DNA from 2 places in the Streptomyces sp. NPDC051987 genome. Region 2 is predicted to be linked to the other one. Evidence: riboswitches for the same ligand, from Rfam matches in the RefSeq annotation. Region 2 holds a riboswitch; the other holds the start of a gene.

Region 1 (5,045 bases), on a different contig from region 2:
GACATCCTCGCGCTGCCGGTGGCCGAGCCTGCCGAGCGGCGTCCAGGTGCCGTCGTGATCGAAGCCGTCGAGGGTCGTGCCGGCCCGCCGCAACTCGCTCTCCAGCGCGGCCAGACCGGCGTACCGGGTGGTCAGCAGCGGGTGCAGCCGGGCCAGCACCGCCACCGTGCCGTCCAGGTTGGCGCGGGCGGTGGCGAGGTTGCTGCCGCTGCCGAAGTCGGTACGGCCGGTCAGCTCGAACTGCACCGTGTTCTCCAGGATCTCGTGCGCCCGCAGCCCCAGCTGGGCCGGGTCCATCCGAGTCTGCGCCCAGCCGTCGCGCAGCGCCGTGACCGCCTTGAGCAGAGCGGCGGCCGGGCCGCGCAGGCCGGCGGCGGACTGCCCGTGCCACAGCCCGTACTCGATCCGGTGGAAGCCGGTGAAGTCCTTGTCGTGGACCCCGCCGGGCAGCCCCGCGTCCGTGCCGTCGACCGCGCCGTCGGCGTCGCCGAAGGCGTCGTACGCGGCGCCTAGCCGCTCGTACTCCAGGTGCGCGGGCAGCCAGGCGGCACGGGCGGCGGCGAGATCGCCGCGGTCGATCGCGGCCCGCAGGGCCGTCGTCAGCCGTACGACGTCGGCCAGGCCGCCGCCGACCCACTTCTGGTAGGCCAGCGCCGGCGGGATCAGGTCGTGCTCGCTGACCGGCGCCACGGCCGGGCCGCTGCGGCCCCTGGTGATCCGGACGGTCGGCCCGGTGACGGCGTCGGCGTCGTCGGGCACGCACCGGAACGCGTACGCGCCCTTGCCGAGCCGGACGGTCAGCTCCCGGGTCGTACCGGGCCCTATGCCCTCCACCTCGCCGTACACGGCCCGGCTCGCCGGGTCCTCCAGGAGCACGTCGGCGGCACCGTCGGTCGGGTTGTGCAGGTCGAAGACCTGGACCCCGGGAACAGGGGCGCTCCAGCCCCGGCCGCAGCGGCTGGCGGACACCTCCACGGTGGTGTGCGGCAGCGCGGCTGGGCCGGCGTGCGCCTGCCGCGATTCGTGCGTGAGCGCCAGGAACCCGGCCACCAGGCACACGACGGCGACACCGACGACCGCCCAGGGACGTGACGACCTCCAGCCGGGGCCGGACAACACCATCCCGAGCTCCCAGGGGATCCGTACCGTTCGTGATCGCCTCATGCTAGGCAGCCCTTGCCGCTCGAACGGCCGCCCAGGCAAACCCATGACCAAGAGTTCCCTCCCGGTTCACCCGGCCTCCAGAGGACCCCTGCCGGGGCGACCCACACCCCGGTCGGACAGACCGTCGGCGACGGACTCGCGCTCGGCAGGACCGTCCGGGGGCGGTGTGCGGAGGGTGGGACGGTCGCGAGAAGATCGTTCGTGACCCGTGCGTCCTGCCCCGTCCGGAAGGAACCGACGAGATGATGCGCCTCAGCGCGGCCCGCGGCCCGGCGGAGGTGTCCGGATGACCGGCGCCGAGGAACCCGTCCTGCTGCACGTCGACGGACGGGCCGCGCACATCACGCTCAACCGGCCGAAGGCCATCAACGCGCTGACGCACACGATGGTGCGCCGCGTCGACGAGGCGCTCACCGAGTGGGAGCGGGACCCGGCCGTGCGGACCGTCGTCATCTCCGGGGCAGGCGAGCGCGGCCTGTGCGCCGGCGGCGACATCCGTGCCGTCCACGACGACGCCCGGGACGGCGACGGGTCGGCCGCGGCCGCGTTCTGGCGGGACGAGTACCGGCTCAACGCCCGTATCGCCCGTTACCCGAAGCCGTACGTCGCGCTGATGGACGGGATCGTGATGGGCGGCGGGGTCGGCGTCTCGGCCCACGGCAGCGTCCGGATCGCCACCGAGCGGTCGCGGATCGCCATGCCGGAGACCGGGATCGGCTTCGTTCCCGATGTCGGCGGGACCCGCCTGCTCGGCCGGGCGCCCGGCGAACTCGGCACGCATCTCGCCCTGACCGGTACTCAGATCGGGGCCGCCGACGCCCTGCTGTGCGGACTCGCCGACCACTACGTGCCGTCCGGCGCGCTCCCCGCCCTCCTCGCCGACCTCGCCGAGCTGCCTGTGCCCGAGGCGCTCGCCCGGCAGGTGCGGCGGGCCCCGGACGGCGAACTGGCCGGGCACCGCGCGTGGATCGACGCCTGCTACCCGGCCGGCACGGTCGAGGAGATCGTCCGGCGGCTCCGCGCGCACGGCGACCCGGCGGCGAAGGAGACCGCGGACCTCCTGCTGTCCAGGTCGCCCACCGCCCTGAAGGTCACGTTGCGGGCGGTGCGCCGGGCCCGGCGGCTCGGCTCGCTGGAAGAGGTCCTGAACCAGGAGTACCGGGTCTCCTGCGCCACCCTCGCCACCCCTGACCTGGTGGAGGGCATCCGCGCCCAGGTCGTCGACAAGGACCGCGCCCCGCGCTGGTCCCCGGCCACCCTCGCCGAGGTCACCGACGCCGACGTCGACCGCTTCTTCGCCCCGCTCGGCGAGCGCGAACTGGGCCTGGTCGCCGCGGGCTGCCCCCTCCCGACCGCCGCCCACCAGGCGCGAGACGAAGATCACGCCTGCTGACGCGGTCTTGGCCGTGCCCCTGACACGCGGTACGGTCTGTCCGATATCGACGACGGCGAGACGGAAGCCGGTGGGAATCCGGCACGGTCGCGCCACTGTATGCGAGAGCCCCAGGGCCGCTCGTGAGTCAGACCCGTGGCCGTCGTCCTGTGCACCACCGAGATGGGACGCGAACTCCCAGAGGAGGTCCTGCCATGGCGCAGACCGTCGCTCCGCCGACCGCCACCACCCCCGCCGTCCCCGCCAAGCTGCCGCTGTCCGCGATAGCTCCCTGGGCGGTCTTCTTCGGCATCCTGATGCTGGTCCTGCTGTACTTCGTCGGCGCCGAACAGGGCGCCACCTCCGTGTTCAGCGGCACGAACGTCCACGAATGGGTGCACGACGCCCGCCACCTGCTCGGCTTCCCCTGCCACTGACGCGGGGGACACCGCACACCCGATGAACTCCGCAACCGTAAGAAACCTCCTGGTGCGGGGCATGCTCGCCGGCCTGGCCGCCGGCGTGCTCGCCCTGGTCGTCGCCTACCTGCTCGGCGAGCCGAACGTCGACAAGGCGATCAGCTTCGAGGACGCCCACACGCACGAGCACGAGATGGCGGTCGTCTCGCGCTCCCTGCAGTCCACCGCGGGCCTGGCCACCGGTGTCCTGGTCTACGGCGTCTCCTTCGGCGGCATCGCCGCGCTCGCCTACTGCTTCGCCCTCGGCCGCGTCGGCCGTTTCTCGCCGCGGGCGACCGCGCTGCTGCTGTCCGGCTGCGCGCTCGTCGCCGTGTACGTGGTGCCGTTCCTCAAGTACCCGGCCAACCCGCCGTCCGTGGGCGACCCGGACACCATCGGCAAGCGGACCACGCTGTACTTCCTGATGATGCTGCTCAGCGTGCTCCTCGCGGTCGCCGCCACCCTCCTCGGCCGGCGACTCCGGCCCCGGCTGGGCACCTGGTGGGCGACCGTGCTCGCGGTGGTCGCGTTCGCCGTCGTCATCGGGCTGGCGTACCAGTTCCTGCCGGTCGTCAACGAGGTGCCGAAGGACTTCCCGGCCACCCTGCTCTGGCGGTTCCGGCTCTCGGCGCTCGCCATCCAGGTGTCGCTGTGGGGCGGATTCGGCCTGCTCTTCGGCGAGTTGGCCGACCGCGTCCTCAACCCCAGACCGGCCGGGGCGCCGGCCGCGACGCGCACCGTGCCCACACCGCACTGACCCACCCGCCGAACGACGGGCGAGGGCCTCCGGAGCCAGGCGAATTCCGGAGACCCTCGCCCGTTCCGTCACCCACCTCCGCGTCGCCCCGCGCAGGGCCGCAGTCCCCGCTCACGGCCGGCGCGCGTCGTATCCTGCGGGCCGTGACGCAGACCTACGTACTGGACGGCACCGCGATCACCACCCTGGAGGACTTCTGGCGGGTGGTCGGCGAGGCGGTCAACGGCCCCGGCGGCTACTTCGGCCGTAACCTCGACGCGTTCGCCGACTGCCTCGGCGGCGGCTTCGGCACGCCCGACGACCGTGACTTCGTCTTCGAGTGGCGCGACCACGACACGTCCCGTGCGCATCTGGGCCACGCGGAGACCGCCCGCCAACTGGAGAGCAGGCTCGCCCGCAGCCACCCGTCCCACCGGGCGGAGTTCACCGCCCAGTTGGCCGAGGCCCGCGCCGGACGCGGAGCCACCGTCTTCGACTGGCTGGTCGACATCTTCGAAGAGCGGGCCCCGAACGCGCTGCGACTCCGGTGAACCCGCCGTGAACCCGCCGAGTCCTCGGCGCGCGGCCGGTGCCGCACTCGCGTGCGCGGCCACCGGCAGGGAAAGATGGGCGGCGAGCGAACGATCAACGACTGCGGAGGAGTGGACTCATGCCGCATGAGCGAGCGGGCCGGCCGGCGGCTCCGGAGGACCTCGTCGACGTGGCCCGGCTGGTCACGGCCTACTACGCGCTGCACCCCGACCCGTCCGACCCCGCCCAGCGCGTGGCGTTCGGCACCTCGGGACACCGCGGATCGTCACTGGCGACCGCGTTCAACGAGGACCACATCGCGGCCACCAGCCAGGCCATCTGCGAGTACCGGAGCGGCCAGAGCACCGACGGCCCGCTCTTCCTGGGCGCCGACACCCACGCCCTGTCCGAGCCGGCCAAGGTCACCGCGCTGGAGGTCTTCGCCGCCAACGGCGTCACCGTCCTCGTCGACAGCGCCGACGGCTACACCCCCACCCCGGCCGTCTCGCACGCCATCCTCACCCACAACCGGGGCCGCACCACCGGCCTCGCGGACGGCGTCGTGGTCACCCCCTCGCACAACCCGCCGGCCGACGGCGGCTTCAAGTACAACCCGCCCAGCGGCGGCCCCGCCGCCTCCGACGCCACCTCCTGGATCCAGGACCGCGCCAACGAGATCATCACCGGCGGGATGAAGGACGTCCGGCGGGTCCCGTACGAGCGCGCGCTCGCCGCGCCCACCACCGGCCGGTACGACTTCATGGGCGTCTACGTCGACGACCTG
Region 2 (5,045 bases):
AGCAGGGCGGCCACGGCGGCGCCCGCGCCGGACACCAGCCAGGCCCGCGCGTCCCACGGGTCGGGCCGGTACCGGGTGCGCGGCGAACGCCGGCCGCCGAGCCGCAGCCCCGCGAGCGCGGCGGCGACCCCGGCCAGCAGCACCGGCAGGCCGTATCCGCCGCCCTCCGCGGCGAGCAGCCCGTACGTTCCCGCGCAGACGCCGAGCAGACCGCCGAGGGTGAGCCAGGCCGTCGTACGGCGGACCCGGGCCGGGACGTCGGCGGCGCGGCCGTATCCGCGCGCGTCCATGGCGGCGGCGAGGGCGACCGAACGCTCCAACGCGCCCTCCAGCACCGGGAGTCCGACCTGCAGCAGGCCGCGCAGACCGGAGTCGGGGCGGCCGCGCAGCCGCCGGGCGGCCCGCAGCCGCTGCACGTCCGCCACCAGGTGCGGCGCGAAGGTGAGGGCGACGACGGCGGCCACGCCCAGCTCGTACAGGGCGCCGGGGAGGGACTTGAGCAGCCGGGCCGGACTGGCGAGCGCGTTCGCGGCGCCGACGCAGACGAGGAGGGTGGCGATCCTGAGGCCGTCGTACAGGGCGAAGACGAGGGCCTCGGCCGTCACCCGGCCGCCGAGGCGGATGCCCTGCGCCCAGTGGGGGAGCGGCACTTCGGGGAGGGTGACGAGGGTGTGCGCGCCGGGGACGGGGGAGCCGAGGACGACGGTGAAGACGAGGCGGACGAGGAGGACGCCGAGGGCGAGCTTGGCGAAGGCGGCGTAGGAGCGGGACCAGGGCGCGGAACGGCTCCGGCAGACCGCCACGACGTAGGCGGTGACCGTGACGAGCAGGGCGAGCAGAAGGGGGTTGCTGGTCCGCGACGCGGCGACCCCCAGCGAGAGGGACCAGAGCCACCAGGCGCCGGGGTGCACGGTGCGGCTGCGCCGGAGCCGACGCGAAGGCAGCGACGCCGCCCCGCGCGGCGGCTGCCGCCGCGCGGACGCGAGGAGGCTCCACCGACTCGGGGCGCCGCCGCTGTCGGCGGTCAGGGCGCGCCCCGTAAGGGGCGCGGGGCTGTGTCCGGCGTCCGGCTGCCGCCGCGTGGGTGCGAGGAGGTTCCACCGGCTCGGGGTGTCGCTGCTGTCGGCGGTCAGGGGGCGCCCCGTAAGGGGCGCGGGGCCGTGCCCGGTGTGCGGCTGCCGCCGCGTGGGCGCGACAAGCCCCCACCGGCCCGCGGGGAACTGCGCGACCGGCTCCCGTCGGCCCGCGCCGTGGCGCTCACGCATTCTTCTGCCGCCGTGTCTGCCAGAAGGCCCCCGCGGCCAGGAGCGCCACGACTCCCGCGCCCGCCAGCAGGCCCAGTGACGGCCCGCTGTCCGAGGCCCGGCCCCCGGCCCCCGCCCCCGTCCCCGCGGCCACCTCCTCACCGCAGCCCCGCTGCGGATACCCCCCGATGGCACAGAGCAACGCGTTCGTGTCGTACCGCAGCGGCTTCGCCACCGCGGCCAGTGCCTCCGCCGCCGTCGCGTCGGCGGACACCACCGCGCAGGCCGTCCGGCGCGCGGGCGGCCGTTCCCCCGAGGGCGCGTCCGCCGTCGTGCCGAAGTCCAGGACCAGTCCCACCCGCTTGTGGCCCCCGACGGCCGGCGTCCGCGCACAGATCGTCCCGAAGTCCGCCGTGCCGCGCGGCCGCGACGCGTCCGAGGAGTCCTCGCTCACCGCAAAGCGGAAACCCTCGACCGCGCCGTCGGCGGGCCGCGCCGTCGAGGGGCCCTGCGTGGCGTACGTCCAGCGTGCGCCGTCCCGCTCCCAGAAGGACCAGTAGCGGTAGCCGGTGGCCGCCGCCGGCCCCGCGACCGCCGCGCACAGCGTCAGCGCGGCCAGGAGCAGCAGCACGGCACGGCGGGCCGCGGTCACAGCTGCCGCTGCTTCCGCCGCCCGCTGAACAGGAAGCCGATGCCGATGCCGGCGACGAGACCGGTACCGACGATCCACCACACGCCGGTACCGGACTTCTTGTCCTGCTTCTCCCCGGCGTGCTCCGCGGCAGCCGCCCGCGGGGCCGGTCCCGTCGAGTTCAGCGCCGTCACCAGGTTCGTCCCGCCGAAGTCACGGGGGTCCGCGCCCATCGCGTGCGCGGCGAGGATCAGCTCGGCCCAGGCCGCGGGCCCGCTCTGCTCGGCCCACGGCACGGCGTGCGCCGCCAGCCAGGCGTACGGCTTCCGCGCCGGCTCCGTCCAGCCCTGCGCGGCCAGGGCGACGACCGCGTCGGCGGTGTTGCCGTAGTCCGGCTGCGTCTTGGCGCCGGGCAGCGCGGAGACGAGGTGGCCGGTCCGGGACATGGCGTCCGCGAGGTACGCGGCGCCGTTGCGGGCCACCTCCGCCGGGGTGAGGGCCTTGGCGGCGCCGACGCAGGCGGGGTCCGCCGCCGGCGCCTTCCCGGCCGTCGTCACGAAGCCCTTGCCGAGGGCGGCGAGCACCCCGGCCGCGGTCGCGTCCGCGTTGGCGGCCAGCTTTCCCTGCTTGTCCGGCTGGTAGGCGAGGGCGCCGCCGCCGTCCTGGCCGCAGGGCACCGACCACTTGGCGAGCAGGTCGTACGGCGACCTGTCCGCGCTCGCACCGGCCGCCGCGAGCGCGCCGATCACCACGCCCGTGGAGTTGGTGTCGCTGGGCGAGCCCGGGGTGTAGCCCCAGCCGCCGTCCTTGTTCTGCACCGACTTGAGCCAGGTCGCGGCCTTGGCCGCGGCGGCGTCGTGGCCGCCGACCGACTTCAGCGCCTGTATGGCGGCCGCCGTGCTGTTGGTGTCGACCGTCACCTTGGTGTCGCAGGCCGCCGTGGGGTCGGCGCGGAACGCCGCGAACGCGCCGTCGGCGCACTGCTGCCCGGCCAGCCAGTCCACCGCCTTCGCGGCCGGGGTGACCCCGGTCGCACGCTGGGCCAGCAGGGCGAGCGACTGCCGCCAGACGCCGTCGTACCGGGGGTCGGAGCTGCCGTACAGCCCGGACGGCCGGACCGCGGACGCGGACGGCGACGGGGTGCCGGCGGCCAGCGCGGTCGTCGCGGGTGTGGCGGTACCGATCACGGCGGTGGCGGCCAGCACCCCTGCGGTGCGGCGGAGGACGGTCATGGTCGGCGGGTGCCTCTCCCTGCGGGGAGCCGGGCAGCGCGGGACACCCCGGCGGCTCGGCTCCGTAAACCTCGACGGTGCCGTGCGACGACGGGTGCCGGCGCACCTGAGCCGATCAACGTCCCGCGTGGGGCGGTCCGGCTCGCCACAGGTGGGTTGTGGCTCACGGTTGCGGGTCAGCGCCGGAATTGCACCGGCTTCCCCCCGTACGGGTGATGACGACCCGGCTACCTTACCGGCCGCCGCCGCGCCCCTGAGAGGGGGCTGTGCGGAGCGAGGCAGCGGGACCCTTTCGTTACGGTCATGCCATGACGGGGAGCCCGCTCGGGCCGCGGCGTTCGGCCGACGTGGGCCCCGGGTCACCGACCGGACCGACGTCCTGGGGGGCGCGGGGGAGTTGGTCCGGGCGGTCGCTTCCCGGTGTCGGGGCGCGGGACTACCCGCGTGTGAAGCCGTGGCTTCGCTCCACCTTCGCCACGTGCAGGGTGTAGCTCTCGTACCACTCGGCCCGCCCACGCTTCTGCGCCGCGCGGTGCTCGGTGTCGGTCCGCCACCGGGTGAGGGCGTCGGCGTCCCGGAAGTACCCGACGGTGATGCCCAGCCCGCCGGGGGTCTGCGCGTGGTCCATCCCCAGATACCCCGGGATGTCCTTCACCAGCTCCTCCATACGTGCGCTGGTCTCGCCGTAGCCGCTCTGGTCCTCGGTCTTCACCGAGGCGAAGACGGCTACGTAGTAGGGGGGTTCGAAGGCCTCGACGGGCGTCGGGTGCTGGGTCATGGCGCCACCTTAGGACGCCTGGGCCCTGCTGCGGCGTGTCGCTGTCGTGCCCGGGTTCCCCGGCCGGGTTCGCGTGTTCCTAGGCCGCGTTCGCGAGCGGTGCGATGTCCGCCGAGAGGTGGCGGGCCATGCGGCGCAGCGCGTCGTCGCAGTCGGACGGGGTCTCGCCGACCGCCACCCACAGGGCCAGCCGGTCGGCGACGGTGGCGTGCGGGCCGGCGGTGACCCGGTCGCCGGTGTGCCGGGTGAGCAGCATGCGGTCGGCGCCGGGCTCGTGGACGGCGTCGGGGGAGAGGTCCAGGCGTTCGAGGCGCCCGGTGGCGGCGGGGTAGGCGAACTGGACCGCCGCCGCCCGCTGCCGGGTGGGCGTCGTGTCGGGCACCTCGCCGGTGGCCAGGGCGGCCGCAACCTGCGCGAGATCGACGCCGGTGGCCCGCCGGACCAGGAGCGGGATCAGATCGCCCGGCAGCTGCGGGGCGACGTCGGTGACCCGGGGGCCGCGGTCGGTCAGGGTGAGGCCGATGTGCAGGACACCCCGGTCGACACCGAGGGCGTGCACGGTGCGGTCGACGGCCAGGCGCAGGAAACGGTTGTGCAGCAGGCCGTCGTGGGCGTGCACGGCGTGCCGGAGCGGCTGCCGCGCGGGCGCCGGGCCCAGGGTCGTACGGGTGATGGCGGCGATGCGGATCTCGCCGTCGAGGACGACCGTCTCGGCCGAGACACGGGACGCGCCGGGGCCGCCCGGGTCACCGGGACCGTCCGGGTCGTCGGTGGGCACCGTGCGGGCGGCGAGCAGCGCGCGCAGCGCCGGCGGGTCACCGCAGGCGGCGACCGCGGCGAGGGAGGGGCCGGGCAGCCCCAACTGCCCGGCGATCCTGGCGGCGGCGAGCGCGTACGCGCCCGAGTGGGTCAGCACGCCGCGGACCCGGTGCCGGGCCGCGAACCGCACCACCGCCGAGGCCGTGGCACCGCCCTTGCCGGGGTCCGCCGCGAGGTGACCGGCCAGGAACGGCTGCGCCCAGGCGGGCGGCGCGGCGTCCACGAGCAGCACCGGGCGGACCGCGGCGACACGCGCCAGCGCGAACTCGTCGTACGCGCGCCGGCGGCCGGCACCGAGGAGCAGGACGGGCTGCGGCATCGGTTCGCCTCACCTTCTGGGG

Evidence for each region. A riboswitch is a leader RNA that binds a small molecule or an ion and turns the genes downstream of it on or off. The one in region 2 is predicted to bind cobalamin.
Region 1: linked by a shared signal. The riboswitch ahead of AB0M11_RS05775 (CbtB-domain containing protein) and the one ahead of AB0M11_RS28050 (prenyltransferase/squalene oxidase repeat-containing protein) in region 2 are both predicted to bind cobalamin.

The regions. Positions count from the first base shown of each region.
Region 1 covers NZ_JBFAXI010000007.1:23,623-28,667, forward strand. Annotated here, with positions in the region: gene AB0M11_RS05765 (EfeM/EfeO family lipoprotein) at 1-1,164, opposite strand, end outside; gene AB0M11_RS05770 (enoyl-CoA hydratase/isomerase family protein) at 1,451-2,557, shown strand; cobalamin riboswitch at 2,574-2,715, shown strand; gene AB0M11_RS05775 (CbtB-domain containing protein) at 2,752-2,973, shown strand; gene AB0M11_RS05780 (CbtA family protein) at 2,996-3,751, shown strand; gene AB0M11_RS05785 (barstar family protein) at 3,895-4,281, shown strand; gene pgm (phosphoglucomutase (alpha-D-glucose-1,6-bisphosphate-dependent)) at 4,401-5,045, shown strand, end outside.
Region 2 covers NZ_JBFAXI010000062.1:3,423-8,467, reverse strand. Annotated here, with positions in the region: gene AB0M11_RS28060 (CbiQ family ECF transporter T component) at 1-944, opposite strand, end outside; gene AB0M11_RS28055 (SCO2322 family protein) at 1,258-1,896, opposite strand; gene AB0M11_RS28050 (prenyltransferase/squalene oxidase repeat-containing protein) at 1,893-3,107, opposite strand; cobalamin riboswitch at 3,220-3,350, opposite strand; gene AB0M11_RS28045 (antibiotic biosynthesis monooxygenase) at 3,544-3,885, opposite strand; gene AB0M11_RS28040 (hypothetical protein) at 3,965-5,023, opposite strand.